3 regions of the Chromobacterium vaccinii genome follow, and region 3 is predicted to be linked to each of the others. Evidence: predicted binding sites of a transcription regulator. Region 3 holds the regulator's gene; each other region holds the start of a gene.
The links. The regulator sigma-54, encoded in region 3, starts transcription at its own class of promoters, with help from an activator protein. The targets are predictions, from matches to a motif close to CTGGCACGCTTCATGCTT.
Positions count from the first base shown of each region.

Region 1 (10,144 bases), 1.4 Mb from region 3:
GATGTCGCCGTCCTCCCACGCCAGCACGCGGCTGCCTTGTCGCGGGATGTCGTCCAGCGCGCAGATTCTGGTCCAGTTTTCCATGCTCATCTCGACTCTCCTCAGGCTTCGACCGCGATGGGAATGAACTCGCGCTTCTGCGCGCCGGCGACGCGCGCCGCCCAAGGGTCGGGCAGGCCCTGCAGGGAAAACAGCAGCCGCTGGTGCAGCGCGCGGCGGCTGTCGGCGTCGTCCACCACGCGGGCCTTGATGTAATCCAGGCCGACGCGGGCGATATAGTGGACGGTGCGGTCCAGGTAGTAAGCCTCCTCGCGGTACAGCTGCAGGAAGGCGCCGCCGTACTCCTTCACCTCCTCCGCCGTCTTCACCTTGCACAGGAATTGCGCCACCTCGGTCTTGATGCCGCCGTTGCCGCCCACGTACAGTTCCCAGCCGGACTCCACCGCGATCACGCCCACATCCTTGATGCCGGCCTCGGCGCAGTTGCGCGGGCAGCCCGACACCGCCAGCTTGACCTTGTGCGGGCTCCACATATTGGCCAGCATGGTTTCCAGGTCTATGCCCATCTGGGTGCTGTTCTGGGTGCCGAAACGGCAGAACTCGCTGCCGACGCAGGTCTTCACCGTGCGGATGGATTTGCCGTAGGCGTGGCCGGAGTTCATCCCCAGATCGCGCCAGACATCGACCAGGTCTTCCTTCTTGATCCCTAATAAATCGATGCGCTGGCCGCCGGTGACCTTCAGCATCTTCACCCGGTATTTGTCGGCGACGTCGGCGATGCGGCGCAGCTCGTCGGCGGTGGTGACGCCGCCCTTCATTTGCGGAATCACCGAGAAGGTGCCGTCCTTCTGGATGTTGGCGTGCGCCCGCTCGTTGATGAAGCGGCTCTGCGGGTCGTCCACCGCCTCGTGCGGCCAGGTGGACAGCAGGTAGTAGTTGATCGCCGGCCGGCAGCTGGCGCAGCCGTTGGGCGTCCGCCACTCCAGGAAATGGAACACCTCGGCGTGGGTCAGCAGATGGCGCTCCCGTATCGCCTGGCGCAGCTCGGCGTGGCTATGGCCGGTGCAGCCGCACACTGCCTTGGTCTTGGGCGTTTCCTGGAAGCTGGAGCCGACCACGCTCATCAGCACTTGCTCGACCAGTCCGGCGCAGGAGCCGCAGGAGCTGGCCGCCTTGGTGTGCTTCTTCACCTCGTCCAGCGTGAGCAGGCCCTTGTCCTCGATCGCTTTGACGATGGCGCCCTTGCACACGCCGTTGCAGCCGCAAACCTCGTCTTCGCCCCTCATCGCCGCCGCGCGGCTCTGGCCCTGCACGCCGGCGTCGCCTATCGCCGTTTCGCCGAACATCAGCGTGTCGCGCAGATCGGCCACGCTGCGGCCCTCGCGCAGCAGCTTGAAATACCAGGCACCGTCGCCGGTGTCGCCGTACAGGCAAACGCCGGCCAGCTTGTCGCCGCGCAGCACCAGCTTCTTGTAGACGCCGCCGGCCGGGTCGGACAGCACGATTTCCTCGCAGCCGTCGCCGCCCATGAAGTCGCCGGCGGAAAACAGGTCGATTCCCGTCACTTTCAGCTTGGTGGACGACACCGAACCGCCATAGCGGGCCACGCCCAGCCGCGCCAGGTGGTTGGCGCATACCTTGGCCTGCTCGAACAGCGGCGCCACCAGCCCATAGGCCACGCCGCGGTGGCTGGCGCACTCGCCGACGGCGTAGATGCGCGGGTCCGAGGTCTGCAAGGTGTCGTCCACCACCACCCCGCGGCTGCAATGCAGGCCGGCGGCCTCGGCCAATGCGGCGTTGGGGCGGATGCCCACCGCCATCACCACCAGCTCGGCCGGAATCTCCTCGCCGTCGCGGAAGCGGACGCCGCGCACCCGGCCCTGGCCATCGTCCAGCAGCGCGGCGGTCTGCCGCCCCATCAGGAAACGGATGCCGCGCGCCTCCAACGCCCGGCGCAGCAGCTCGCCCGCCTGGCGGTCCAGCTGGCGTTCCAGCAGCCAGTCGGCCAGATGGACGACGGCGACGTCCATGCCGCGCAGCCTCAGGCCGTTGGCGGCCTCCAGCCCCAGCAGGCCGCCGCCGATCACCACCGTGCCGCGCCTCTGGCCCGCGGCCTCCATCATGTACTCGGTATCGGCAATGTCGCGGTAGCCGATCACCCCATCCAGCTCGCGCCCCGGGATCGGCAGCATCACCGGCGAGGAGCCGGTGGCCAGCAGCAGCCTGTCGTAGCCGGCGACGGCGCCGTCTTCCGCCACCACCTCGCGCCGAGCCCGGTCGATGGCGCTGACGCGCTTGCCCATATGCAGCGCGATGCTCCGCTCAGCGTACCACTCCGGCGGATTCAGCACGATATCGCCGAACGCCTGCTCCCCCGCCAGCACCGGCGACAACAGGATGCGGTTGTAGTTGGGATGCGGTTCCGCGCCGAACACCGTGATGTCGTAGAGATCCGGCGCCAGCGCCAGCAGCTCCTCCACCGCGCGGATGCCGGCCATGCCGTTGCCCACCACCACCAGCCGCTGCCTGGCCCGGTCTTTCAGTTCGGCCATGTCCATGTCCGTCTCCTCACACGCGGGCGGCGGCCGCCGCCCAGTTGCCGCGCCAGCGCCGCTGCACGCCGGCCAGGCTGAGCCAGGCCAGCAGGCACAGGCCGGCAAACAGCCACAAACCGGGCGCGTAGTCGCCGCTGGCCTGCTTGACCGCGCCCAGGCCCGCCGCCAGGGTGAAGCCGCCCACGCCGCCGGCCATGCCCACCAGGCCGGTCATCACGCCCAGCTCCCGGCCGAAGCGCTGCGGCACCAGCTGGAACACCGCGCCGTTGCCCGCGCCCAGGCACAGCATGGCCAGCACGAACAGGGCCAGCGCCGCGCCCGCGCCGCCGGCATTGAGCGCGGCCGCAGCCATCAGCAAGGCGCAGGCCAGATAAACCGCCAGCAGCGAACGGGTGCCGCCCAGCCTATCGGCCAGCATGCCGCCCAAGGGCCGCATCACCGAGCCGGCAAACACGCAGGCGGCGGTATAGAGCCCGGCGGTTTTGGCGTCGAAGCCGAATTGATCGTGGAAATAGCCGGGCAAAGCGCCGGCGAAACCGGAAAAGCCACCGAAAGTCATCGAGTAGAAGAACATGAACCACCAGGCGTCCTTTTCCTTCAGCACGGCCAGGTAATCAGCCAACCGTTTCGGCGCGGCGGCGGCGGGCGCCTCCCTGGCGCACAGGGCGAAAATCGCCAGCGTCAGCAACAGCGGCACACAGGCCAGGCCGAACACGTTCTGCCAGCCGTAAGCCATGGCCAGCGCCGGCGCGAACAAGGCCGCCAGCACCGTGCCGGAATTGCCCGCCCCGGCGATGCCCATCGCCGCGCCCTGATGCTGCGGCGGATACCAGCGCGAGGCCAGCGGCAGCGCGGCGGCGAACGAGGCCCCGGCCACGCCCAGCAGCGCGCCCAGCGCCAGCATCGCGCCGAAGCTGGACAGATCGGCGAGCCAGCCGCCGAACAGCGCGGCGATCACGATGATCTGGCCAAGCAGGCCGGCGCGCTTGGCGCCGATGCGGTCCGCCAGCGCGCCCATCAGCGGCCGCAGCAAAGCGCCGGCCAGGATGGGCGTGGCCACCATCAGGCCGCGTTGCTGGGTGGAAAGCCCGAGCGCGGCGGCGATGGGCACCTGCAACGGCCCCAGCAGATACCAGGCCATGAAGCTCACGTCAAAGTACAGAAAGGCGCAAGCCAGCGTAGGCCGGTGCCCGGACTGCCAGAAGCTACGGTTCATGATCGCTCCCGGCGCGCGGTCCGCCCTCTCCGCCCGGCCGGCTTGCGGCCAGACCATCGGCAGGAACGGCGGATTCAGTCCGCGCGCAGATAGTCAAAACAAAACGGCGTCCTCTCCGTATCTGAACAGGAGAGGACGCCGTTGTCCCTAGTGGCAATCACCTACGTTGGCGTTTGCCCGAATGTGTCCGGCGGCGCGCCGTTGCGCCGTCCGGGATCAGGAACGCAAATCGCGTGCCAGCCTGAAAGCCCCGGTTTTAGCTGGCGTGGCCGTTTTTGCTGCACCGCATCAGTGCGTTTCCGCCAAATCCGCACCGGTTTTGGGCGGCGGCCACGCCTGCCCGTCCATCAACAGGGCGGGATGCCGGTCGGATTCCGGCAAGGCGACGCCGCAGCGCTCCGCCGCCTGGCGGTACAGCGCCGTTCCGCAAATCGCCTGCGCGATGTCCCGATCGCCATCGCCCCGCCACAGCCCCCAGCGGCGGTATTGGCACAGAAACCACAGCGTGTCGGCCGGATCGGGGAAGTTGACCCGCCCCTCGTCGAAGAAGCGTAGCGGCGCGGCCTGCAAGGGGTGCGCGCGCCAATGCCGCAGGATGGTTTCCGCCGGCACGCCCAGCCAGGCGTCCTCGGCCAGCCAGGCCGCCGCCTGCTCCTGGTTGTCCGGCTGGTCCAGCCAGTGGCAGGCCAGCAGCAGGGTTTCGATCAGCGCCGAGGCCAGCTGCGGCTGCCGATCGGCCAGCTCGCGGCGGCAGATCAGCGCCTTTTCCGGATGCTCCGGCCAGATGGCCGCGCTATCGGCGACCAGGCAAGCGCTGCCCTGCTCCTCGGTCACCGCGTGCCAGGGCTGGCCCGCGCAATAGCCGTCCAGCGCGCCCGTCCGCATCGCCGCGCCCATCTGCGGCGGCGGAATGACCACGCAGCGCGCGGCGCGCAAGGGATGCACATCCTGAGCCGCCAGCCAGTAATACAGCCACATCGCATGGGTGCCGGCGGGAAAGGTGTGCGCCAGGCGCAAGGGGCGGCCCAAGCGGCGGGCGATGTCGGCCAGGCTGGCACCGTCGCGCCGCTGCGCCGCCAGGCCCGGACTCAAGCTGATGCCCTGGCCATTGCGGTTCAGCGTCATCAACACCGTCATATCGCATTGCGGCCCGCCCAGGCCCAGCTGCATGCCGCAAGCCAGGCCGTGCAGCGCATGGGCGGCGTCCAGCTGCCCGGCCAGCAGGCGGTCGCGCAATGCCGCCCAGGATGGCTGCCGCAGCGGCTGCAGCGCCAGGCCGTTCATGCGGTCCAGCCCCAGCCGGCAGGCGACCGCCAGCGGCGCGCAATCGGTCAGCGGCAGGAAGCCGACGCGGACCCGCGCCAAGCTGTTGTCTTCAGGATAATCTGCATGCATCGCGGCCTCTCAATCCAGCAGCTCGCTGGCGTGGATCAGTTGAAGAGCCAGGTCGGCCAGGCGCAAGCCCGACCTCATCGCCTGGCTGCGCAGCAGCGCGTACGCCTCTTCTTCGCCAAGCCGCCGCCGGCGCATCAGGATGCCCTTGGCCCGCTCGATCAGCTTGCGCTCCGCCAGCTGCCGCTCCATGTCGGCCAGCTTGCGCTTCAGCGCGGCGTCCTCCTCGAACTTGACCCTAGCCATGTCGATGATGGGCGCCAGCCGCTCCGCGGAGACGTGGTCGACGATGTAGGCGGTGACCCCGGCGCGCACCGCGGCCTGTATGGCGGGCACCCCGCCGTGTTCGGCGAACATCACCACCGGGCGCGGCGCGGAGCGCTCCATCAGCGCGAGCTGCTCCAGCGTGTCGCGCGTCGGCGATTCGGTATCGACGATGATGACGTCCGGCCGCTCCGACTCCGCCAGCCGCAGCAGCTCGGCCGCGCCGTCGGCCTGGGCGATGACCAGGTAGCCGGCGTCGGCGAAGGCGTCGCGCAGCTGCCGCATCGGCCGGTCGGTATCGTTGACCAGCAACAGCCTCAAGGGGGCGGACGGGTCCATGGTCTCATTCGCGCAATGGGTCTGCGGGAGATAAAAGCAAACCCCATGCCCGAATGCCATGACGACGCAAAAACGCCCGCGTGAGCGGGCGTTGCGTGAATCAGCCGGCTTTGGCCGGTTCCGGCTTGCCTCCCGGCGGCGGGCCGCTCGACTCCTCGTCCAGATTGCTCTCGGCGCGGCGGCCTGCCCAGTAGGCGGCGTTGACGATGCCCAGCTTTTCCGGATGGAACACCGGGTCCACGCCTTGCGCCTTCTGCGCCTCGTAATCGCGCAGGCAGGCCAGCGCCGGCTTCTGCATCAGGATGATGGCGATGATGTTCAGCCAGGCCATCAGGCCGACGCCGATATCGCCCAGACCCCAAGCCAGATCGGCGGTCTTCACCGTGCCGTAGACGGTGGCCGCCATCAGCCCCACCTTCAGCGCGAACACCAGCCACGGCCGCCGCGCCTTGCGGTTGATGAAGGCGATGTTGGTCTCGGCGATGTAGTAGTAGGCGATGATGGTGGTGAAGGCGAAGAAGAACAGCGCCAGCGCGACGAACACCGAGCCGAAGCCCGGCATGATGCTTTCCATCGCGGTCTGCACATAGCCCGGACCGGCAGCCACGCCGGCAATGCCGGTGTACAGCGCCGCGCCGTCCGGCCCCTGGACATTGTACTGGCCGGTGATCAGCAGCATGAAGGCGGTGGCGGAACAGACGAACAGGGTGTCGATGTAGACCGAGAACGCCTGCACCAGGCCCTGCTTGGCCGGATGGCTGACCGCCGCGGCGCTGGACGCGTGCGGACCGGTGCCCTGACCGGCCTCGTTGGAATAGATGCCGCGCTTCACGCCCCACTGGATGGCGAAGCCCAGCACCGCGCCCATGCCCGCCTCAAAACCGAAGGCGCTCTTGAAGATCAGCGCCACCACGCCCGGCAATTGCTCGATGTTGAGCGCGATCACCACGCAGGCGACGATGATGTAGCCCAGCGCCATGAAAGGCACCACCGCTCCGGCGAACACCGCGATGCGCTTGACGCCGCCGAAGATGATGAAGCCCAGCATGATGGCCAGCACGGCGGCTGTCACCGTGGGCGCGATGCCGAAGGCCGACTGCATCGAGTTGGCGATGGAATTGGCCTGGATGCCGGGCAGCAGCACGCCGGTGGCCACCACCGTGGTCAGCGCGAACAGCCAGGCATACCACTTCATGCCCAGCCCCTTCTCGATGTAGAAAGCCGGACCGCCGCGGTACTGGCCGTCTATCTTCTCCTTGTACACCTGGCCCAGCGTGGACTCGACGAAAGCGGAGCTGGCGCCGAGAAAGGCCACCAGCCACATCCAGAACATCGCGCCCGGACCGCCGAAAGTGATGGCGGTGGCCACCCCGGCGATATTGCCGGTGCCCACCCGTCCCGCCAGCGTCATCGCCAGCGCCTGGAACGACGACACGCCCGCGCTGCTGCTCTGGCGATTGAACATCAGGCGCAGCATCTCCTTGAAATGCCGCAGTTGCAGAAAACGGGTGCGCAGCGAAAAATACAGGCCCACGCCCAGGCACAGGTAAATCAGTGCCGGACTCCAGACCACGCCGTTGATGGCGTTGACCAACTCCTCCATGGGTTCTCCTTTGTAAGCGAAGGTATGCAATCGGCGTGTTTTTATATTCCTGCTGCCGATTGTCCGACCGGAACCCGCAAGATAATGGTCAAAGCCTGAATGTTTCCAGATGGTTTACTGTAAAAATAAAGTAAATACCCTAAATAAATATCGCCGCGCCAACGCGGGCAATCCGCCGACAAAGCCCGCGCCTCATCGGGTCCAGGCCGGAGCGGCATGCCCGCGCATGGTATAGTGTGCCCCCGGTTCTCCCAGTAGAAAGCTTCAAGCCATGCCCACCCTCTTCCGTCTGTCCGCCGCCTGCCTGCTGCTGGCCGCGCTCAGCGGCTGCCAGCCGCCGCAACGCATCCAGGCCAGCTACCACTGCGACGATCAGATTCGGTTCAGCTTCGACCGCCGCACCCAGACGGTGGAAGTGTTCCGCGGCGGCGAGAGCTTCAAGGGATATATGGACGAGAAAGGCCTGCTGACCTGGCCCAAGCCGCTGGCCGGCAAATCGCTGCCGGACAGCTTCTTCATTTCCCGCAAGACGCCGGACCAGATGAAGCTGTACGGCGGCTTCGCCGGCACCGGCAAGGCGTGCCGGCTGGACCCGGGCTGAGCAAGCGGCCTCACGTCCGCCCTCCGCCAGCGTCCATGGAGCGAGCCGACGCATTCCGCGCCGGCCCCGCTCCGGAGACCGCCATGTCGCTCGCGCTGAACAACTGTCCGCTTACCAACAACACCGCCGTCACGATCCGCGTCGTGCCCGGAAACGCTTTCGATGTGCCGGCAGGCCAGACCGTCAACTCCGGCGTGATCGTCTTCGACACCATACAAGTCCCCGGGGACGTGCTGGACACCGACGCGGACCAGGCCGCGAACCAGCTGAATTGTTATTTCGTGCTGGCGGATGGAGAGTACCGGTTGAACATCCCCGACGACTTCACCGCGGTGTTCAGCTAAATCGAGAAACCGCCGTCGAAGAAGACCTTGTCGCCGAAACGCAGCCGGCCGCCGGAAAAGATCAAGTCCAGGTGATGGCTGCCCAGCTCGCCGCCGCCCAGGCCCAGATGCAGTCCTGGGTGGCGCTCCTCGAAGCCGGCGTTCAAACCATACAGTCCCTTCACGCCGCAATTGGTGCCGATGCCGAACTCCGCCACCGCGGCGTTGCCGGCGTTGGCGCTCAGATACTTGTCGAAATCCGCCGAGAAGCGCGCGTCGCCGCAACTGAAGTCCGCCACCCGGCTATCGCGGATGCGCAGCGTGGCGAAATCGCGGACCACGCCGTATTTGACGGCGAACGGTATCGTGCTGAGGAAGGCGCCGCTGAAGCGCACCTCGCCCTGCAGATCAGCGATGGAAGTGGCAATCTCTCCCGGGACGAGATCGACATTGCCGTCGCCGTCTATCGAGGTCCAGGCTTGATCGGGCTGGATCGAGCCGCGGAGCCATCCGCCCCCCTCCTGCTCGAACGCCACGTGCCCGGCTTGCTCCGCCAGCGCGATCAGGCGGCGGTTGCGCTCCGCCATACGCGCCCGCGGCTCGGAGAACGCCTCGTAGAAATACGGCCCGTAGTCCTTGAACAGAATGGATTTCTTCCAGTTGGACTGCATCGCCTGCTTGATCGGCAATAGGAAGGCCGGACCGCGCGGATCGACAGACGGCAACGTGGACGAGCGGTACAGGAAAATGAAGACATCGCATTGTTCGATCGCGGCCGCCAGCGCGTCCGCGCTCTCGTTCTCCAGCTCGGCTAAGCGGATGTCCGCGGCGATGGCCTCGCCGGCGCCCTCGGCGATGCTCGCGGCAACTTCGCCGTGATATGCGTCGAACCCCAGCAACAGGCGGATGGGCTCTCCCGAGGCCGCCTTGTCCCTGGCTGCCGGATGTAATGCCAAGCAGGCGTACATATTGCGGACACTTCGCGCCTGCTCTTCGGTGGTGATGCGCATTCAGCTTTCTCCCAAGGTCCGCTGACAAAACTTTGCGGAGTCTCTGGACCAAAGCGCCGCGGGCCATGCCAATCGTTCGACGCAGGGAGGCGCGATCCAGGATCTCTTTTTGTCGGCGGCTCTAAAAAACGGGGCCGCCAGGGCCCCGTCGTCAGACATGGATTCGGCTAATGCCCTATCAGACCGGCCACAGCGCGGTGCCGAACGGCACGACGGCTTTGTCCTGCATCATCTCCACCGCTTCGGCGAAGGTTTCTTCCTGAAACCAGGCATCCAGCTCGATATCCGCGGTTTGGATTTGATCGTTCATCTGCATCTCCTTTGTCGTTGGAAAACTCGCGATGCTAGAGCAAATGCCCTAACAAAATTACAGACGCATGGAATTCATGCAAGTTCTAATACCACTTAGTATTAATTACGCTATTAACATTAAAAATGACGCCGTGAATGGCATTAACAGTCTGATGCCACCGCCTATAATGAAAATCATTCCTCATTCCAAGAGGCCGCCATGCAATCTCCCGGCATTCCCGCCAACGAGGCTGAACGCGTCCGGGTGCTGCAAGAGTTGCTCATTCTGGATACCGATCCGGAAGAACGCTACGACGCGATCACCGCCTACTGCCGCTCCCGCTTCGCAGTCAAGATCGCGCTGATCAGCCTGGTGGACAGCAATCGCCTGTGGTTCAAGTCGCACTGTGGGCTGGACGCGAGCGAAACGCCGCGCGACATCAGCTTCTGCGCGCATGCCATTCTCGGCGACGACATTTTGGAAATACCGGATGCCAGCGACGACAACCGCTTCTGTGACAATCCGATGGTGCTTGGCGATCCCAATATC
Region 1 covers NZ_CP017707.1:234,368-244,511, reverse strand. The annotation lists gene nirD (nitrite reductase small subunit NirD) at 1-90, opposite strand, end outside; gene nirB (nitrite reductase large subunit NirB) at 102-2,558, opposite strand; gene BKX93_RS01110 (nitrate/nitrite transporter) at 2,569-3,771, opposite strand; gene BKX93_RS01105 (CmpA/NrtA family ABC transporter substrate-binding protein) at 4,060-5,166, opposite strand; gene BKX93_RS01100 (ANTAR domain-containing response regulator) at 5,176-5,766, opposite strand; gene BKX93_RS01095 (alanine/glycine:cation symporter family protein) at 5,867-7,369, opposite strand; gene BKX93_RS01090 (hypothetical protein) at 7,641-7,970, shown strand; gene BKX93_RS01085 (hypothetical protein) at 8,054-8,314, shown strand; gene BKX93_RS01080 (CgnE/CgnB domain-containing protein) at 8,311-9,303, opposite strand; gene BKX93_RS25865 (hypothetical protein) at 9,482-9,613, opposite strand; gene BKX93_RS01075 (GAF domain-containing protein) at 9,815-10,144, shown strand, end outside.
Region 1: the regulator sigma-54 is predicted to act here: its motif matches at 3,994-4,011, upstream of BKX93_RS01110 (nitrate/nitrite transporter).

Region 2 (10,144 bases), 290 kb from region 3:
CCGTCCGGGCATGCGGCGGCCTCGGCTTGCGGCTCGCGCAGCTCCGGCGGCAAGTCGGCCACTTCGACGGTCTGGCCCGGCGCCATCACGCAAATCCACTGACACAGGTTTTCCAGCTCGCGGACATTGCCGGTGAAGGCGCTGCGCTGGATCAGCGCCATCGCCGCCTCGGACAGGCGCTTGGACTCGACGCCCAGCTGCGCGGCGCTCTTGGCCAGGAAGTGGCGGGCCAGGAGCGGGATGTCCTCGCGCCGTTCGCGCAGCGGCGGCAGCCGCAGCCGGATCACGTTGAGGCGGTGGTACAGGTCTTCGCGGAACTGGCCGTCGCGCACCCGCTGTTCCAGATTCTGGTGGGTGGCGGCGATCACCCGCACATTGGCCTTGATCGGCGTGTGGCCGCCGACGCGGTAGAAATGGCCGTCGGACAGCACCCGCAGCAGCCGGGTCTGCAGCTCGGTCGGCATGTCGCCGATCTCGTCCAGGAACAGCGTGCCGCCTTCGGCTTCCTCGAAGCGTCCGCGACGCGTGGCCAGCGCGCCGGTGAACGCGCCTTTCTCGTGGCCGAACAGCTCCGACTCCAGCAGATCCTTCGGTATCGCCGCGGTATTGAGCGCGATGAAGGGCTTGCCGGCGCGCACCGAGTGGCGGTGCAGCGCCTCGGCCACCCGCTCCTTGCCGGTGCCGGATTCGCCGGTGATCAGCACGGTGACGTTGGACTGGGCCAGCCGGCCGATGGCGCGGAACACGTCCTGCATCGCCGGCGCCTGGCCCAGAAGCACCGGCATCGCTTCCGGACTATCCGCGCCGGCGTCCTGCGCCTCGCTCTCGGCTAGCGCGCGCTCGATCAGCAGCACCGCCTGGTCGATGTCGAACGGTTTGGGCAGGTATTCGAAGGCGCCGCCCTGGAAGGCCGACACCGCGGAGTCCAGGTCGGAGTGGGCGGTCATGATGATCACCGGCAGCTGCGGATGCTCGGTCTTGACCTTGGCCAGGAATTTCAGGCCGTCGGTGCCCGGCATGCGGATGTCGGAAATGATGGCCTGTGGCTTGTCGTCGTACAGCGCATTGAGCGCGTCGTCGGCGCTGGCGAAGCTGTCGAAGGCGATGCCGGCGCGGGTCAGCGCCTTTTCCAGCACCCAGCGTATCGCCTTGTCGTCGTCTATGATCCAGACCGGCTTGGCCATGGCGTTTCTCCTCGTGTTCTTTTGTCGTTATCCGGCTTCGCCGCCGAAGGGCAGCAGCACGGTGAAGCAGGTCTGGCCCGGCCGAGAGTCGAACTCTATGCTGCCGCCGTGCTGGTGGACGAAGGCCTGGGCCAAGGTCAGCCCCAGGCCGGTGCCTTCGGCGCGGCCGGTGACCAGCGGGTAGAAGATGTGGTCGCGGATGTCGTCGGGAATGCCGGGGCCGTCGTCGACGATCTGCAATTTCAGTGCCAGCTGGTGGCGTTTGCGCGCCAGCGTGATCTGCCGCGCCACCCGGGTGCGCAGCGTGATGCGCCCCTGGCCGCGCAGCGCCTGCACCGCGTTGTTGACGATGTTGAGCACCACCTGGATCAGCTGTTCCTTGTCGGCGGACAGCAGCGGCAGGCTGGTGTCGTAGTCGCGGACCACGGTTAGGCCTTGCGGATGCTGGGCCAGCGCGATGCTGCGCACCCGCTCCAGCACCTCGTGGATGTTGATCGGCCCGCGATTGTGGCTGCGGTGCGGCGCCAGCAGCCGATCCACCAGCGTCTGCAGCCGCAGCGCCTCCTCGGTGATCACCTCGGTGTACTCCTTCAGCTCCGGCCGGTCGGCCAGCTCGTGCTCCAGCAACTGCGCCGCGCCGCGGATGCCGCCCAGCGGGTTCTTGATCTCGTGCGCCAGATTGCGGATCAGCTCGCGGTTGGCCTGGTGCTGCATCAGCGAGCGCTCTTCGTTGGCGATCTTCAGCTGCTGGTCCAGCGGCCTGAGCTCGATCAGCGCCTGGCAGCCTTCGACATCGATCGGCGTGATCGACAGCATCACGTGCAGCGCCGCGTCGTTGTGCAGCGGCTTCAGCTCCAGGTCGTGCTCGATGTAGCTGGCGCCCTGGCCGAGCGCGGTGGCGAGCGCCTGGACCAGCTCGGGGCAGGGCTGGAACAGGTCGGGCAGCGCATGGCGCAGCAATTCGCGGCTGCCCAGCGCCAGCAGGTTTTCGCAGGCGGGATTGACGAAGCGCAGCGCGGCGTCCGCGTCGCAGATCAGCACCGGGGTGTCCAGGAGCTCCAGTCCGGCAAAGCTGGGTATCGTCATGGGATGGCTTGGATGGTGGTGTCGCGCTGAACGCAGCAATAAGCGCGCCAGCCCGTAGGACCGCGCCGCGGGGCGCGGGCGCGCATCCTGGCGCAAGTGTGCACCATAATGGTGCGCATGGCTATGGCAGGCCCAGCTCCTTCTTCAAAGCCTGGACGTTCTTTTCGCGGTCGGTGACTTCGTTCTGCAGTTTTTGCACCCGGTCCAGATACTTCTGGTAGTTGCGGGCCTCGTCGCCCAGCCGCACCGCCTTGCCGTCGGCCAGCGCCTTCTTGGCGGCGTCCAGCGCCTTGGCTTCGTTGGACAGCTCTTGCTCCAGTATCTTTTTGCGGCCGCCGTCGCGCTGCTTCTGGGTGTCGGCGTCCACATTGGGATAGCCGCCGGACGCGGCGGGCTTGCCGGCGGAAGCGCCGTTGTTCTTGGCGCGCTGGCTGGGATAGGAGGACAGCGGGTTCAGCTTGATCGGCTGCGCGCCGCGAATCGGCACATTGGTGTAGGTGACGTTGCCTTGCGGGTCGACGTACTTGTAGATGGTGGCCGCCTGGGCCGCCCCGCAGGCGAGCAGCAGGCAGAGTGCGAATGTCTTCATCGTCCGGATACAGGGTGTGGATCGCCCTTGCATGATAAGCAAATCGGGCCGTCGCGTCATTTATGCGAGAGCAAGAAAAACGGCAGCCTGGGCTGCCGTTCCGATTGACGCGTTTTCTGCTTACAGCGAGTAGTACATCGCGAATTCCACCGGGTGGGTGGTCATGCGGGCCAGGTTGACTTCCTGCATCTTCAGCTCGATGTAGGCATCGATCCACTCGTTGGAGAACACGCCGCCGCGGGTCAGGAACTCGCGGTCCTTGTCCAGCGCGGCCAGCGCCTCGTCCAGGCTGGCGCACACGGTCGGGATCAGCTTGTCCTCTTCCGGCGGCAGGTCGTACAGGTTCTTGTCCGCGGCGTCGCCAGGGTGGATCTTGTTCTGGATGCCGTCCAGGCCGGCCATCAGCAGCGCGGAGAAACACAGGTACGGGTTGGCCAGCGGATCCGGGAAGCGGGCTTCGATGCGGCGGCCCTTCGGGCTGGCTACGTGCGGGATGCGGATCGAGGCGGAGCGGTTCTTGGCCGAGTAGGCCAGCTTCACCGGCGCTTCGTAGTGCGGCACCAGGCGCTTGTAGGAGTTGGTGCCCGGGTTGGTGATCGCGTTCAGCGCCTTGGCGTGCTTGATGATGCCGCCGATGTAGTATAGCGCGGTGTCGGACAGGCCGGCGTAGCCTTCGCCCGCGAACAGGTTCTTGCCGTCTTTCCAGATGGACTGGTGGACGTGCATGCCGGAGCCGTTGTCGCCGACGATGGGCTTGGGCATGAAGGTGGCGGTCTTGCCGTAGCTGTGGGCGACGTTGTGCACCACGTACTTCAGGATCTGGGTCCAGTCGGCGCGCTGGGTCAGCGTGCTGAACTTGGTGCCGATCTCGTTCTGGCCGGCGGTGGCCACTTCGTGGTGGTGCACTTCAACCGGCACGCCCAGCTCTTCCAGCAGCAGCACCATCGCGGAGCGGATGTCTTGCGAGGAGTCCACCGGTGGCACCGGGAAGTAGCCGCCCTTGATGCCCGGACGGTGGCCCATGTTGCCGCCTTCGAATTCCTCGGCGGACGCCCATGCGGCTTCCTCGGCCTTGATCTTGACGAAGCAGCCGGACATGTCGGCGCCCCAGGTGATGCTGTCGAAGATGAAGAATTCCGGCTCCGGGCCGAAGTAGGCGGTGTCGCCGTGGCCGGATGCCTTCAGGTAGGCTTCGGCGCGTTTGGCGATGGAGCGCGGGTCGCGGTCGTAGCCCTTGCCGTCGGCCGGATCGATCACGTCGCAGTGCATGAACACGGTCGGCTCGTCGAAGAACGGGTCGAGGCGGGCGGTGGCCGGGTCGGCCATCAGCAGCATGTCGGAAGCCTGGATGCCTTTCCAGCCGGCGATGGAGGAGCCGTCGAAGGCGTGGCCGCGCTCGAACCACTCGTCGGCGTCTTCCAGCAGCACATGCGCCGGGATGGAGACGTGCTGTTCTTTGCCGCGGGTGTCGGTGAAGCGCAGATCGACAAATTTGACGTCGTTTTCTTGGATCAGTTTGACTACGTCGGCTACTGCCATGTTTTATCTCCTGGAAGGCAACGTGCACCCAAGGGCAAGTGCGTGAAAATTTTGGTACGTCCCGGTAAGCAGGAAGCGTGCCAGCCTCTGAAACGCTGCTGCTGCATTGTGTCATAGCCGCTTTGGCTTATCCAGCCGGCTGGAATGACTGGACTTGAACCAATCTGGTGCCTCGGTCCGGGCGGCGCACCGATATGGTGCAATTTGCCAGCCATGCCGGGTGGGTCGATAATCGCCAACATAAGCCCGGAATGTTGCAGGAGGAAAACAGATGAGCAGAATGAACCTGATCCTGGAGGCTGCGCACCAGCGCGCCGAACAGTTGAGCCTGTCCTACAGCGGAGCCGTGCTGCCCGACGAGGCCTATGAGTTGATGCAAGGCCTGCCCAAGGCGGTACTGCTGGACGTGCGCAGCCACGCCGAGTGGCAATTCGTCGGCACCGTGCCCGGCGCGGTGAACATCGAATGGCGCAGCTATCCCGGCATGGAGCCGAATCCCAACTTTCTGGCCCAGCTGACCCACCAGGTCGACCCGGAGGCTGTGTTGCTGGTGATCTGCCGTTCCGGCGCCCGTTCCGACCAGGTGGCGCGGCTGGCGGCGGACAACGGCTACAGCGAGGTGTACAACGTGCTGGAAGGCTTCGAGGGCGACCGCGACGGCGACGGCCACCGCAACTCGGTCGGCGGCTGGCGCTGGCGCGGCCTGCCGTGGGTGCAGGGCTGATTGTTCCCTTGTCCGAGGCGGTTGAAGTTTGCGGCGTTAAGCGGCAAAGTGTGGGGTGAACCCGCAGCTTCGATCTGCCGACAAAGCCATGGCGCGCCGCGCAGCGCGTTCCCGATGGGCGCACGCCCGGTTTCAGGGCGCGCCGGGAGCCTTTGTCGGCGGTTCCTTGGCCGCACAAAACATATCGCATTTTGGAAAGCCGGACATGACCGACCGTTACGCCGTAATCGGCAACCCGATCTCCCATAGCCAGTCGCCGTTCATCCACGAGGAGTTCGCCCGGGCCACCGGAGAGGACATCAGCTATGAGCGCCTGTTCGCCGACATCGGCCGCTTCAACGAGGTGGTGGGCGAATTCGCAGCCAAGGGCGGCAAGGGTTTGAACATCACGCTGCCGTTCAAGGGCGACGCTTTCCGCTACGCGTCCGAGCTGACCGAGCGAGCGCGCGCGGCCGAGGCGGTGAACACGCTGGCCTTCCGCGACGGCAAGGTGTACGGCGACAACACCGACGGCGTCGGCCTGGTGCGCGACATCGTGGAAAACCTGGATTACCCGATCGCCGGCCGGCGCGTGTTGATCCTGGGCGCCGGCGGCGCGGTGCGCGGCGTGCTGGAGCCCATTCTGGAGCAGAAGCCGGCCAGCCTGACCATCGTCAACCGCACCGTGATCAAGGCCGAGGCGCTGGCGCACCATTTCGCCCGCTACGGCAAGGTGGAGGCGGTCGGCTACGCCGCGCTGGAAGGCCGCAGCTTCGACATCATCATCAACGCCACATCCACCAGCCTGAACAATGAAATGCCGCCGCTGCCGCACGGCGTGTTCACGCCGCGCACGCTGGCCTACGACATGGTGTACAGCGCTGGCCTGACGCCGTTCCTGCAGCGCGCCCAAGGCGAAAACGCCGGCATGCTGGCCGACGGCCTGGGCATGCTGGTGGAGCAGGCGGCCGAGTCGTTCTCCATCTGGCGCGGCGTGCAGCCCGAGACGCGCAAGGTGACCAATATGCTGAGGGAAGTGTTGGCCTGAGCATGACGCGCATCCTGTTCAAGATCCTGGCGGCCCTGGTGGCCGCCTTTCTGCTGTATAACCTGTGGGTGCTCAGCCATATCGTCTACTGGCGCGACCACAATCCCGGCGCCAGTTCCTTCATGAACGAGCAGCTGGCCAGGTTGCAGCAGGACGACCCCGAGGCCGAGCTGCGCCACAAGTGGGTGCCGTACGACAAGATATCGCCGAATCTGAAACGGGCGCTGATCGCGTCCGAGGACGCCAAGTTCGTCGACCACGAAGGCTTCGACTGGGACGGCATCGAGGCGGCGTTCGAGAAAAATCTGCAGAAGGGCAAGATCGTCGCCGGCGGTTCCACCATCAGCCAGCAGCTGGCCAAGAACCTGTTCCTGTCCAGCGGCAAGACGCCGTGGCGCAAGCTGGAGGAGGCGCTGATCACGGTGATGCTGGAGTCGGTGCTGGACAAGCGCCGCATCTACGAGATCTACCTGAACGTGATCGAGTGGGGCAACGGCGTGTTCGGCGCCGAGGCCGCCTCGCGCTATTACTTCCGCACCGGCGCCTCGCGCCTGTCGTCGTCCCAGGCCGCCAAGCTGGCCGCGATGGTGCCCAATCCGCGCTATTACGACGAGCACCGCGGCGCGCCGGGCCTGGCGCGCAAGACCCGCATCATCCAGCGCCGGATGGGCTACGTCGAGCTGCCCTGATCCCGCTGTTCCGGCCCGCCGCTTTGTCCGCGGCGGCGGGTGGAAGCCGCTTGTGACGATATGTTACAATCGCGACTTTCTTTTCGCGCGCCGCGGGCACGCCGCGGCCAACGCAATGGACTTACCCAGTTATCCCTTAATCGAATCCCGTATCACTCTATAAAATCCCGCCTCACACCGTCGGCCCCCTTCGCGCGCCCAGTGGGCGGAAGGAGACGTGCATGACGGTTGCCTACAAGCAACAATCCGCCGATCGTCTGCAGGAAAGCCTGGGCCTGGTGCAGCGCTTGATCGAGCGCCAGCGCCAGCTTGAACATCTTGCTACGCGTCAGGACGCGGCCGAAGCCGCCGCCGATCCGCAGGCGCCGCAACACAATCTGCTGGAACTGGGACAGAAACTGTCCCAACTGCACCCTGCCGACATCGCCCACGTGCTGGAGGCGCTGCCGCTGGAAGACCGGCTGCTGGCCTGGGACCTGACCGATCCCTCGCGCGACGGCGCGGTGCTGCTGGAAGTGTCCGACGCGGTGCGCGAGTCGCTGATCGAGGTGATGGAGCCCGACGAGCTGGTGGCGGCGCTGGACGAGCTGGACGCCGACGAACTGGCCGAGCTGGCGCCGGACCTGCCGCGCCAGGTGGTGTACGAGGCGATGGGCCGGCTGGACGAGGAAGAGCGCGGCCAATTGCAGGCGGTGCTGTCCTACGACGACGACCGCGTCGGCGCGCTGATGGATTTCGAGCTGGTGAAGATACGCGCCGACGTCAGCTGCGAAGTGGTGCTGCGCTACCTGCGCCGCTTCGACGATCTGCCCGGCCAGACCGACAAGATCTTCGTCACCGATGACGCCGGCCTGCTCAAGGGCGTGCTGTCGGTGCGCAAGCTCTTGGTGTCCGATCCGGACACGCTGGTGGCGGAGGCGATGGCCACCGAGGTGGTGAGCTTTCATCCGGACGAGCCGGCGGTGGACGCGGCCCAGGCCTTCGAGCGCTATGACCTGGTCAGCGCGCCGGTGGTGGACGAGCGCGGCGCGCTGCTGGGCCGGCTGACCGTGGATGCGATGGTGGACGTGATCCGCGAGGAGTCCGACAGCGAGATGCTGAACCTGGCGGGCCTGAAGGAGGAGGAAGACCTGTTCGCGCCGGTGATGGATTCGGTGAAGAACCGTTGGTCCTGGCTGGCGATCAACCTCTGTACCGCCTTCTTCGCCTCCCGAGTGATCGGCGCCTTCGAACATTCCATCGCCCAGCTGGTGGCGCTGGCGGCCTTGATGCCCATCGTCGCCGGCATAGGCGGCAATTCCGGCAACCAGACCATCACCATGATCGTGCGCGCGCTGGCCATGGGCCAGATGCAGGTCGGCCAGGCCGGCCGGCTGTGGCGCAAGGAGCTGGGCGTCAGCGTGATCAACGGCATGGCCTGGGGCAGCGTCATCGGCGTGGTGGCCTGGCTGCTGTACGGCAGCGTGTCGCTAGGCCTGGTGATGCTGGCGGCGATGACGCTGAACCTGATGCTGGCCGCCACCATGGGGGTGATGATCCCGACGCTGATGCAGAAGCTGGGCAAGGACCCGGCGCTGGGCTCCAGCGTATTGATCACCGCCTGCACCGATTCCGGCGGTTTTCTGATTTTCCTGGGGCTGGCCACCCTGTTCCTGCTGTAATAGAACCATGCCGACCATAGAACAGGCGCTGCGGCGCCACCTCCTGCCCAGGCTGGAGTCCCGGATGCTGCTGACGCATGCCTGGCCCGGCCTGACCCACGCCGCCATCATCGGCCATCCCGAACGGGATCTGCCGGACGACGTCGCGGCCGCCTTCGACGCGCTGGCCGCGCGCCGCCTGACCGGCGAGCCCATGGCTTATTTGCTCGGCGCGCGCGAATTCTACGGCCGCGATTTCCAGGTCAGCCCGGGAGTGCTGATTCCGCGGCCTGAGACTGAGCATCTGATTGAGCAGGCGCTGTCCCGCGTCGACCGGACCGCGCCGGCGCGGGCGGTGGACCTGGGCACCGGCAGCGGCATCATCGCCGTCACGCTGGCGCTGGAAGCGCCGGACTGGGTTGTGGGCGCGGTGGATGTCTCGGCCGACGCGCTGGCCGTCGCGCGCGGCAATGCCGACGCGCTGGCCGCCCGGGTCGATTTCCGGCTGGGCAGCTGGTTCGATCCGCTGGATGCGGACGCGCGTTTCGACCTGATCGTCTCCAACCCGCCGTATATCGAGCGCGACGACCATCATCTGGCCGAAGGCGACCTGCGCTTCGAGCCGCGCGGCGCGCTGACCGACGAGGCCGACGGCCTGGCCTGCCTGCGCGAGATCGCCGCCGACGCGCCGGGGCGGCTGGCCGACGGCGGCTGGCTGATGGTCGAACACGGTTACGACCAGGGCGAGGCGGTGCGGGGGTTGTTTTCCGCCGCCGGCTTGAGCCAGGTGGAAACTATTTGCGACCTGGCCGGCCAGGACCGCATCACCGTCGGGCGCAAGGCGGGCTGAGCGATGGTCGTGCTTCGTCGATTCTGGCCGGCCGTCCTGCTGGCGGTATTGAGCGCGGCGCTGGCGGCCTGGCCGCAGGCCAATCGTCAGCTGTTTCTGTTCCTGCATCCGCTGCTGCACCACCTGCCGGCGCCGCTGTGGCGCTTTTTCAGCGTGTTCGGCGATTGGCCGACCGCATTGGCGCTGATGCTGGCCTTGTGCTGGCGCGAGCCGCGGCGTTTGCCGGCGCTGATCGCCGGCGGCGCGGCCGCCATCGCGCTGGCGGTGCTGCTGAAGGCCGGTTTCGACGTGTCCAGGCCGCCGCAAGTACTGCCGCAGGGCATGGTGGACTTATTGGATCGTTTGCCCGGAAATGGCTCCTTCCCGTCTGGGCACGCGATGGCTTCGGCCGCGCTGGCCACCTTCGCCTGGCGCGGCATAGGCTGGGGCAGGGCGGCTGCATGGCTGCCGCTGGCCGGGCTGGTGATGCTGTCCAGAATCGCCATCGGCGTGCACTGGCCGCTGGATCTGACGGTGGGCGCGCTGCTGGGCTGGGGAGCGATGAGGCTCGCGCTGCGTTTTGCCTGGCCGGATGGCTGGCCGCGAGACATCTCCCGCACGGCGGAGTTGATCCTGCTGGTGTTGCTGGCCGGCGCGCAGGCCTGGCTGCTGGGGCAGCGCGGCGTGTTCGCCGAATATTGGCTGCGCGCGGCGATCGCGGGCGGGGTGGTGCTGGCCGGATTCTGGCGCTTTGCCCGGCGCGGGCACTGAGCGCGAATAAAAAAGCGGCCCGGAGGCCGCTTTTTCAGACAGGGCGATGAATCGCCGCTGCCGCTC
Region 2 covers NZ_CP017707.1:1,903,696-1,913,839, reverse strand. The annotation lists gene ntrC (nitrogen regulation protein NR(I)) at 1-1,184, opposite strand, end outside; gene glnL (nitrogen regulation protein NR(II)) at 1,212-2,270, opposite strand; gene BKX93_RS08820 (DUF4124 domain-containing protein) at 2,392-2,859, opposite strand; gene glnA (type I glutamate--ammonia ligase) at 2,980-4,398, opposite strand; gene BKX93_RS08810 (rhodanese-like domain-containing protein) at 4,670-5,122, shown strand; gene aroE (shikimate dehydrogenase) at 5,328-6,149, shown strand; gene mtgA (monofunctional biosynthetic peptidoglycan transglycosylase) at 6,152-6,838, shown strand; gene mgtE (magnesium transporter) at 7,060-8,499, shown strand; gene prmC (peptide chain release factor N(5)-glutamine methyltransferase) at 8,507-9,328, shown strand; gene BKX93_RS08785 (phosphatase PAP2 family protein) at 9,332-10,078, shown strand; gene BKX93_RS08780 (FKBP-type peptidyl-prolyl cis-trans isomerase) at 10,143-10,144, opposite strand, start outside.
Region 2: the regulator sigma-54 is predicted to act here: its motif matches at 4,465-4,482, upstream of glnA (type I glutamate--ammonia ligase).

Region 3 (10,144 bases):
CCTGCTGCGCGCCGGCGTGTTTTAAAACCAGCCGGCCAGTCCCAGCGACTGGCGGCGGCAAGGATCAAGCAATGCGTATGATTTCCGAGCAGGCCCGCAAGGTGAAACTGCTGATCATGGATGTGGACGGCGTGATGACCGACGGCCGCATCTACTACGACGCCCGCGGCGAAGAGAGCAAGTCGTTCTACGTGCAGGACGGCCTCGGCCTGCGCCTGCTGCAAGGCACCGGCGTGCAGCTGGCCATCATTTCCGGCCGCGCCGACCGCTGCGTCGAGCACCGCGCCCAGGCGCTGAAGATCGATCACTACTACGGCGGCGTCCACGACAAGAAAGTCGCGCTGGCCGAGCTGCTGGACAAGACCGGCCTGTCCGCCGAGCAATGCGCGTTCATCGGCGACGATCTGATCGACCTGCCCATCCTGACCCGGGTCGGCCTGGCGGTCGCGGTGCCCGAGGCCCCCCCGCAGGTGCGCCAGCATTGCCATTACGTGACCGGCAACCCCGGCGGCCATGGCGCGGTGCGCGAGCTGGCCGAGCTGATCATGCAGGCCCAGGGCACGTTCGAAGGCGTGCTCGCCCGGTATCTGGCATGATCAAGCTGCTGCGCTCCCATCGCCTGTTCCCGGTGCTGCTGATCGGACTGACCGCGCTGCTGACGATATGGCTGGACCAGATTTCGCGCTGGGACAGCCACCGCCGCGAACTCGATCCGGACAAGCCCGAGTACGTTGCGGAAAACATGATCGCCACCCGCTACGACAAGCAAGGCAAGCTGATGGACCGGCTGATCGCCACCCGCATGTGGCAGTATCCGGGCAAGCCCGACGCCTATTTCGAGAACCCCGACCTGTACCAGTACCAGCAGGGCGTGCTGCAATACCATGTGACCGGCGAGACCGGCCGCTACAACAACAAGAGCCAGCAGGCCTACTTCGACAAGAAAGTCGTTTTGATCAAACCCGCAGACAGCAAGCAGCCCGAAACCCGGCTGGTCAGCAGCGCGATGTTCGTCGATACCGGCAAGCGCTTCGCCAGCTCCAAGGCGCCGTCGGTGATCTACCAAGGCAACTCGGTCGCCAACTCCATCGGCTTCAGCTATCTGGAGTCGCAGGGCCTGCTCAATCTGTATTCCAAGACCAAGATCGTCTATGCCAAATAACTCCCGCATCCTGCTGGCCGGCTTGCTGCTGGCCGCCTCCGCGCTGGCTCACGCCGAACAGGCAGACAAAACCAAGCCCATCGAAATCACCAGCGACAACGGCTGCACCATGGAGCAGACCAAGGGCGTCTCCACTTGCACCGGCAACGTGGTGGTGATCCAGGGCACGCTGCGCCTGAACGCCGACAAGGTGGTAGCCACCCAGGACCCGCAAGGCAACCAGACGCTGCAGGCTACCGGCCGCATCGTCACCTTCCGCCAGAAGCTGGACAACAACAGCGGCTGGATCGAAGGCCAATCCAGCAAGCTGGACTACGACAGCGCCAAGCACTTCGCGGTGCTGACCGGCAACGCCCGCGTCAAGCGCAACGGCGACCTCGTGATCGGCAACGTGATCACCTACGACACCCAGAGCGAGGTCTACCAGGTGATGGGCGGCGGCGCCAACGCCGGCAAGGGCGGGCGCACCACCGTGATCCTGCAGCCGAAGAACACCGCGTCGCAACCGGCGGCCGCCAAACCCGCCGCCGGAGCCGCCGCGCAATGAAGCACAGCATCCTCACCGTCACCAATCTGAAAAAGCGCTTCAAGAAGCGCACCGTGGTCAAGGACGTGTCGCTCAGCATCGAGAGCGGCGAAGTCGTCGGCCTGCTCGGCCCCAACGGCGCCGGCAAGACCACCAGTTTCTACATGATCGTCGGCCTGATCGGCGCCGACGACGGCGACATTCGCCTGGACGACGCGTCCATCACTCACTACCCGATCCACCAGCGCGCCCAGCTCGGCCTCGGCTACCTGCCGCAGGAAGCGTCCATCTTCCGCCGCATGACGGTGGAAGAGAACATCGCCGCCATCCTGGAAATCTCCGGCCTCAAGGGCAAGGAGCTGGAAAAAGAGCTGGACCTGCTGCTGGACGACCTCAACATCGGCCACCTGCGCGACAGCAACGCGCTGTCGCTGTCCGGCGGCGAGCGCCGCCGGGTGGAGATCGCCCGCGTGCTGGCCACCCGCCCGCGCTTCATCCTGCTGGACGAACCTTTCGCCGGCGTGGATCCGATCGCGGTGATCGACATCCAGAAGATCATCTCCTTCCTGAAGGAGCGCGGCATCGGCGTGCTGATCACCGACCACAACGTGCGCGAGACGCTGCGCATCTGCGACCGCGCCTACATCATCAGCGACGGCTCGGTGCTGGCCTCCGGCGAGCCGGAAGAACTGGTCAACAACGAGAGAGTGCGCGAGGTCTACCTCGGCGAGCACTTCCATCTGTAAACGATGAAACAGGCCCTTCAGCTCAAGGTATCCCAGCAACTGACGCTGACGCCGCAGCTGCAGCAATCGATCAAGCTGCTGCAACTGTCCACACTGGACCTGCAGACGGAGGTGGAGCGCTTCCTGCTGGACAATCCGCTGCTGGAGCGCGGCGACGAGCCCCGCGACGGCGAAGCCGCTCCCGACAGCGCGGAACAGCAGGAAAGCCCGGCCGAGGCCCAGGACGCCGACAGCCGCGACGACGGCGCCGGCGAACTGCTGGACTGGGGCGCCGGCAGCCGCAAGGGGGACGACAATGACTTCGACCCCATGCTCAACGTGCCCTGCCCGGTCAGTCTGCGCGAGCACCTGCTGACGCAACTGGGCGAAATCGCCCTCTCCGACCGCGACCGCGCGGTGATGCGCCTGCTGATAGAGGAACTGGACGACGACGGCTACCTGCCGCTGCAGCTGGACGAGCTGGCCGGCAACCTGCCGCTGGAACTGGAGCTGGAAGTCGACGAGCTGGCGGTGGGCCTCAGGCTGCTGCAGCAGTTCGACCCCGCCGGCGTGGGCGCGCGCTCGCTGGCCGAATCGCTGACGCTGCAGTTGCAGCGCCTGCCCGGCGTCGAGCCTGAGCACGCGCTGGCGCTGGCCATCGTCCGCGAGCACCTGGCCCTGCTCGGCGGCCGCGACTACGCCCGGCTGAAAAAGCTGCTGCGCTGCGACGACGCGGCGCTGCGCGGCGCGCAGGCGCTGATCGCCCGCCTCAACCCGCACCCGGCCACCGGCTTCGGCCACGGCGAAACCCATTACGTGATTCCCGACATCAGCGTGCGCAAGCTGCGCGGCCGCTGGGCGGCCGAGCTCAACCGCGCGGCGATGCCCCGCCTGCGCGTCAACCGGCTGTACGAGCGCATGCTGGCCGACCAGCGCGCCGGCGGCGAAATGTCGGGCCGGCTGCAGGAGGCGCGCTGGCTGGTCAAGAACATCCAGCAACGGTTTGACACCATACTCAAAGTGGCGGAAGCTATCGTTGAGCGCCAGCAATCGTTCTTTGAGCACGGCGAAGTGGCGATGCGCCCGCTGATCCTGCGGGACATCGCGGAAGAACTGGGCCTGCACGAATCCACCGTTTCCCGATCCACCAGCCAGAAATACCTGCTTTGTTCGCGGGGCTTGTTCGAGCTCAAGTATTTCTTCGGCAGTTCGCTGGAAACTGAAAGCGGCGGAGAGTGCTCCGCCACCGCGATCAAGGCCCACATCCGCGGCATGATAGACGCCGAGGACCGCGCGAAGCCGCTGTCCGACAGCGCCATCGCCGACGCGCTGGCCAAGCAGGGAATACAGGTTGCCAGACGCACCGTAGCCAAGTATCGTGAAGCCATGCAGATTCCGGCGGTGAATCTGCGCAAGGCGCTGTAGGGCGCCTCAAGAATACAATGCCGCCCGGCAACCCGACCGGGTGGTCAACACCAGAAGGAGCTAGGGTATGAACCTCAAAGTAACTGGCCTGCACCTGGAAGTCACCCCGTCGCTGCGCGAATACATCGAGAACAAGCTCGAGCGCATTACCCGCCATGTCGACCACGTGATCGACATCTCCGTCACCCTGTCGGTCGACAAGCTGGTCCAGAAGGCTGAAGTCAATGTGCACCTGTCCGGCAAGGACATCCACATCGAAGCTTCCGAGGCCGACCTCTACGCCGCCATCGACGTCCTGATGGACAAGCTGGACCGCCAAGTCCTGAAGTACAAGGAAAAGCTGACCGAACACCGCGCGACGGGCTCGGGCGAAGCGTCTCAGGCCCAGGCCTCGCTGTAAGGCCGGACTGAAGACAACGGGAGCCTCACGGTTCCCGTTTTTCTTTGCGCTTGCCGGTTTTCAGTACTATCAAGGCAACGTAGAATTCACAGTTTCACCCCAAGAGCCGCATGCATACTCCAACATGACTCTCATCGGCAAGATCCTGACCCCGGACCATATCCTGCTGGATCTGGACGTCGCCAGCAAGAAGCGGGTGTTCGAACAAGTGGGACTGCTCGTGGAAAACACCCGCGGCATCGCCCGCAGCGAGGTTTTCGACAGCCTGTTCAGCCGTGAAAAACTGGGCTCCACCGGACTCGGCCAGGGCGTGGCCATTCCCCACGGCCGCGCGCGCGGCCTCAAGGAAGCCACCGGCGTGTTCATCCGCCTGAAGGCGCCCATTCCCTTCGACGCGCCGGACGGCAAGCCGGTGCAATGCCTGTTCGTGCTGCTGGTCCCCGAGCACGCCACCGACCTGCACCTCCAGGTGCTGTCGGAGCTGGCGCAGCTGTTCTCCAGCCGCCAGATGCGCGAGCAGATGCTTGGCGCCGGCGCGCGCGACGACCTGTACAAGCTGCTTTGCGAATGGACGCCCCATGCCTAGCATCACCGTGCGCCGGCTGTATCAGGAAAACCAGCAGAAGCTGAATCTGACTTGGGTCGCCGGCACCGGCGGCTCCGACAACGTGATCGGCAACGACGACCAGCGGCCGACGCTGGCCCTGGTCGGCCACCTGAACTTCATCCACCCCAACCGGGTGCAGGTGCTGGGCCTCGCCGAGGTCGACTACCTTAACAAGCTGGAGCAGTCGGCGGCCAAGACCGCGCTGGACCAGCTGTTCCACAAGAGCATGTCGGTGGTGATGGTCACCAACAACCAGCCAGTGCCCCGGCTGCTGCGCGACTACTGCCACAGCCACAACGTGCCCCTGATGTGCAGCACGCTGGAAAGCCCGTACCTGATGGACGTGCTGCGGATCTACCTGGCGCGCGCGCTGGCGGTGTCCACCGTGCTGCACGGCGTGTTCCTCGACGTGTTCGAGATCGGCGTGCTGATCATGGGCGACTCCGCGATGGGCAAGAGCGAGCTGGCGCTGGAATTGATCTCCCGCGGCCACGGCATGGTGGCCGACGACGCCGTCGAGCTATACCGCATCGGCCCGGACACGCTCGAAGGCCGCTGCCCGCCACTGCTGCGCGACTTCCTGGAAGTGCGCGGCCTCGGCATCCTCAACATCCGCACCATCTTCGGCGAGACCGCGGTCCGCCCCAAGAAGGTGCTGAAACTGATCATCCATCTGGTCAAGGCCAACGACCAGGCGATGCAGGCGCTGGACCGGCTGAACATCCAGTCGGAAACTCAGGACATCATCGGCGTCACCGTGCGCAAGGTGGTGCTGCCCGTGGCCGCCGGCCGCAACCTGGCGGTGCTGGTGGAGGCCGCCGTGCGCAACTACATCCTGCAGCTGCGCGGCATCGACAGCACCCGCGAATTCATCGAACGCCACACCAATTTCTTGCGAGACCAGGAAAATGCGCCTGATATTGATTAGCGGCCTGTCCGGTTCCGGCAAGTCGGTGGCGCTGCGCGCGCTGGAGGATTCCGGTTTCTACTGCGTGGACAATCTGCCGGCCACCATGCTGCCGGAAGCGATGGCGATGTACGCCGACTTCGGCTACAAGGACATCGCCATCAGCGTGGACACCCGCTCCGGCCCCACCCTGGGCGCGCTGCCCAAAGTGGTGGAATCCCTGAAGGCCCAAGGCATGGATGTTCGGCTGCTGTTCCTGGAAGCCAAGCCGGAAACGCTGGTCAAACGCTTCTCCGAAACCCGCCGCCGCCACCCCCTGTCCGACACCGGCATCACGGTGGAGGAAAGCATATTGCTGGAGCAGGAGATGCTGGCCGAGGTGCTGGAGCTGGGCACCCGCATCGACACCAGCGAACTGTCCGCCAACGCCCTCAGAAGCTGGGTGCGCGAACTGGTCGATGCCGACAGCAGCCAGCTGACGCTGATCTTCGAATCATTCGGCTTCAAGCATGGCGTGCCGCAGGACGCCGATTTCGTCTTCGACGCCCGCTGCCTGCCCAATCCCTATTACGATCCGCAGCTGCGCCCGTTCACCGGCCGCGACCAACCCATCATCGACTTCTTCGCCGGCCATCAGGAAGTGGCCGAGATGATAGCCGACATCCAGGCGATGATCGCCAAGTGGCTGCCCTGCTACGGCAAGGAAAACCGCAGCTACCTGACGGTGGCCGTCGGCTGCACCGGCGGCCAGCACCGCTCGGTGTACATCATCGAGAATCTGGCGCGCTCCTTCCCCGACCGCCAGGTATTGGTCCGCCACCGCCAGTTGTACCGCGAACACTGACCATCGGCAGGGCCCGCCGCCCTGCCCGTCCAGCCCGGCTGGAGAAAGAAGCCGATGCCCCGCAAAACCGTCACCGTCGCCCTCACCGGCGCCTCGGGCCTGCCTTACGGCCTGCGCCTGATCGAGGCCCTGCTCGCCGCCGGCGCGCGGGTGTGGGTGCTGTATTCCCAAGCCGCCCAGGTGGTGGCCAAGCAGGAAATGCAACTGACCCTGCCCTCGCGTCCGGCCGAAATGAAAGCCTGGCTGCAGGCCCGCTATCCCGCCGGCGACGGCCAGCTGGAAGTCTACGGCCGCGAGGAATGGTTCGCACCGGCGGCGTCCGGCTCCAATCCGCCGGACGCGATGGTGGTGTGCCCGTGTTCGATGGGCACGCTGGCGGCTATCCGCCACGGCATGAGCGACAATCTGATCGAACGCGCGGCCGACGTCTGCATCAAGGAGCAGCGCAAGCTGGTGCTGGTGCCGCGCGAAACGCCGCTGTCCGCCATCCACCTGGAAAACATGCTGGACCTGGCGCGCCTGGGGGTGGTGATCCTGCCCCCCGCCCCCGGCTTCTACACCCATCCCAAGAGCGTGGACGACATGGTGGACTTCGTCGTCTCCCGCATACTCGATCAACTGGGCGTCGAACAAACCTTGACGCCGCGCTGGGGAGAATGAACATGGACGGCGGCCCGATCCTGAGCCTGGAAGCGCTGCGCCGGCTGGAACAGGCCGCCGCCGGCCATGGACTGAACCTGATGCGCCGCGCCGCGCTTGCCGCCGCGGACTGGGTCACCCGCCACAGCCCCCCGGCCTCGCCGCTGCTGGTCTGCGCCGGCCCCGGCAACAACGGCGGCGACGCGCTGCACGCGGCGCTGGCGCTGCGCAAGCGCGGCCATCCGCTGACCATCCTGCAGCCCATCGCTCCGGCCAGCGACGAATGCCGCGCCGCGCGCCGGCAGGCGGAAAAAGCAGGCCTCTCCATCCTGGCTGAATTGCCCGGCGGCGCGCCGCCTCCGGCGCTGCTGATAGACGGCCTGTTCGGCATCGGCCTGTCCCGTCCGCTGGGTCCCGCCTGGCAAGACCTGATAAATCGGCTGAACCGCCTGGATTGCGCTAAGTTGGCGCTGGACTGCCCCAGCGGGCTTGACGCCTATACCGGGCAGCCGCAAGGCGCGGCCATCCGCGCCGACCACACCCTGACCTTCCTCTGCCACAAGCCGGGGTTGTTCGGCGGGCCAGGCGCCGACTTTGCCGGCCAGGTGGAGCTGGCCATGCTGGACTGCCCCGCCAGCCTGTATCCGGAAGCCGAAGGCGAGCTCAACCGCCCGCCGGTCGCGGCGCTCGCCCGCAACCGGGACAGCCACAAGGGCAGCTACGGCTCCGTATCCGTCATCGGCGGCGCGCCAGGCATGCTAGGCGCGGCGCTGCTCGCCGGCCGCAGCGCGCTGGCCGGCGGCGCCGGCAAAGTCTATCTGTGTCCGCTGGACGACCGGCTGCCGGTCGACCCAGCCGCGCCGGAACTGATGGTGCGCCCGGCGGACGAAGCCGCGGACCTGCCCGTCGCCGACGTGCTGGCCGTCGGCCCAGGCCTGGGCCGGCAGGAGCTGGCCGAGCGGCTGCTGCAGCAGGCCATCGCCCGCGCCGTTCCCCTGGTGCTGGACGCCGACGCGCTCAATCTGCTGGCGGTCCGCCGCGATCTGGCCGCCCTCGTCGCCGAGCGCAGGGCGCCTACCGTGCTGACGCCCCACCCCGCCGAAGCCGCCCGGCTGCTGCGGCTGGGCGGCGCCCAAGAGATCCAGGCCGATCGCGTGCCCCATGCCCGCCGGCTGGCCGCCGGCCTGAACAGCGTTGTCGTCCTGAAAGGCGCCGGCAGCCTGATCGCAAGGCCCGATGGCTACTACCGCGTCAATGACAGCGGCGGACCGGAACTGGCCGTCGCCGGACAGGGCGATGTATTGACCGGCCTCATCGCCGCGCTGCTGGCCCAGGGCCTGGACGCTTTCGACGCCGCCTCGCTGGCGGTCCGGCTGCACGGGCTGGCCGGCGACGACTACCGCGCCGAAAACGGCGGCCCGATCGGCCTCGCCGCCTCCGCGACCATGCCACGCCTCAGCCGCGCGCTCAACCGCCTGCTGGCCGGGATCTGAAGCGCTTTGCCGATGACGACGGTTTGTGGTTAACATCGACCGGCAAGCCACCACACCGGAGAGCCGTCTTGTCGTCCGCCCATAATCAGAAAAAAGCCTACGCCTTCGGTCTCGGCGCCGTGCTGGCCTGGTCCACTGTCGCCAGCGCCTTCAAGCTCAGCCTGCAGCACCTCAGCCCGATGCAACTGGTGCTGTACGCCAGCGCCGCCTCCCTGCTGTCGCTGCTCTCCATCCTGGCCTGGCAGCGCCGCCTGCCCGAACTGGCCGCCGCCTTCCGCCGCCACTGGAAAAGCTCGCTGCTGTTCGGCGCGGTCAATCCCTTCATCTACTATCTGGTACTGTTCCAGGCCTACTCGCTGCTGCCGGCGCAGGAAGCACAGGCGATCAACTACACCTGGGCGCTGACGATGACCCTGCTGGCTGTGCCGCTGCTGAAGCAGAAGCTGCGCGCTCAGGACGCCGCCGCCGCGCTGATCTGCTATCTGGGCGTGCTGGTGATCGGCACCCGGGGGCGCTTGCTGGAGCTGCACTTCTCCAACCAGCTGGGCGTGCTGCTGGCGCTCGTTTCGACGCTGCTATGGGCCGGCTACTGGATCTTCAACACCCGCGACACGCGCGAGCCGGTGCTGGGCCTGACGCTGAATTTCGCCTGCAGCCTGCCGCTAAGCCTGGCCTGGTGCGCCTGGCATGGCCAACTGGCGCTCCCCGCCTGGCAAGGACTGGCCGGCGCCGCCTATGTCGGCGCGCTGGAAATGGGCTTCACCTTCGTGCTGTGGCTGTCGGCGATGAAGCTGACGCGCAGCACCGCCAGCATCGCCAACCTGATCTTCCTGGCACCGATGGCGTCGCTGCTGCTGATCCACCTGATCGTCGGCGAGGCTATCCTGCCGTCGACGCTGCTGGGCCTGGCGCTGATCCTGGGCGGCCTGCTCGCGCAAAAGTTGCCGCTGCGCCGCGCGCAAACGCAACCGCTGGCCGCGCCTCCATCCTGAGCCGCGGCCGCGCGCGGACCAGAAGCCGTTCTCGATCCGGCATGGCAATTCCTTCGCCCTCTGCCTACGATTCATTCTGAGGGCACGGGTAAACAGGCACCATGAAAAGTATCAAGACAAGGTTAATGTTATGGCTGATGGCATGGATCACCACCATTCTGGGGACGACTGGACTGTATTTCTACATCCATGACTACAATATTGACCAGAATGACTTCCAGACCCAGCGCGCCGCCGTGCAGTCGCGGCTTTCCCTGTCCCTGCCGCACGGCATCTGGCAGCTAGACGACGAAAACGTCCGCCTGGCGCTGGACAGCGAATTGAGCTGGCCCTCGGTGATCGCCATCAACGTCAAGGGGGAAAGCGGCCTCAACCTGGGCCGCACCCGCGACGCCAACGGCAGTCTCCGCGACATGCTGCCCAA
Region 3 covers NZ_CP017707.1:1,617,244-1,627,387, forward strand. The annotation lists gene BKX93_RS07365 (KpsF/GutQ family sugar-phosphate isomerase) at 1-25, shown strand, start outside; gene BKX93_RS07370 (KdsC family phosphatase) at 72-596, shown strand; gene lptC (LPS export ABC transporter periplasmic protein LptC) at 593-1,162, shown strand; gene lptA (lipopolysaccharide transport periplasmic protein LptA) at 1,152-1,709, shown strand; gene lptB (LPS export ABC transporter ATP-binding protein) at 1,706-2,434, shown strand; gene BKX93_RS07390 (RNA polymerase factor sigma-54) at 2,438-3,838, shown strand; gene hpf (ribosome hibernation-promoting factor, HPF/YfiA family) at 3,906-4,238, shown strand; gene ptsN (PTS IIA-like nitrogen regulatory protein PtsN) at 4,363-4,824, shown strand; gene hprK (HPr(Ser) kinase/phosphatase) at 4,817-5,773, shown strand; gene rapZ (RNase adapter RapZ) at 5,754-6,596, shown strand; gene BKX93_RS07415 (flavin prenyltransferase UbiX) at 6,651-7,256, shown strand; gene BKX93_RS07420 (NAD(P)H-hydrate dehydratase) at 7,259-8,728, shown strand; gene BKX93_RS07425 (DMT family transporter) at 8,797-9,720, shown strand; gene BKX93_RS07430 (sensor histidine kinase) at 9,858-10,144, shown strand, end outside.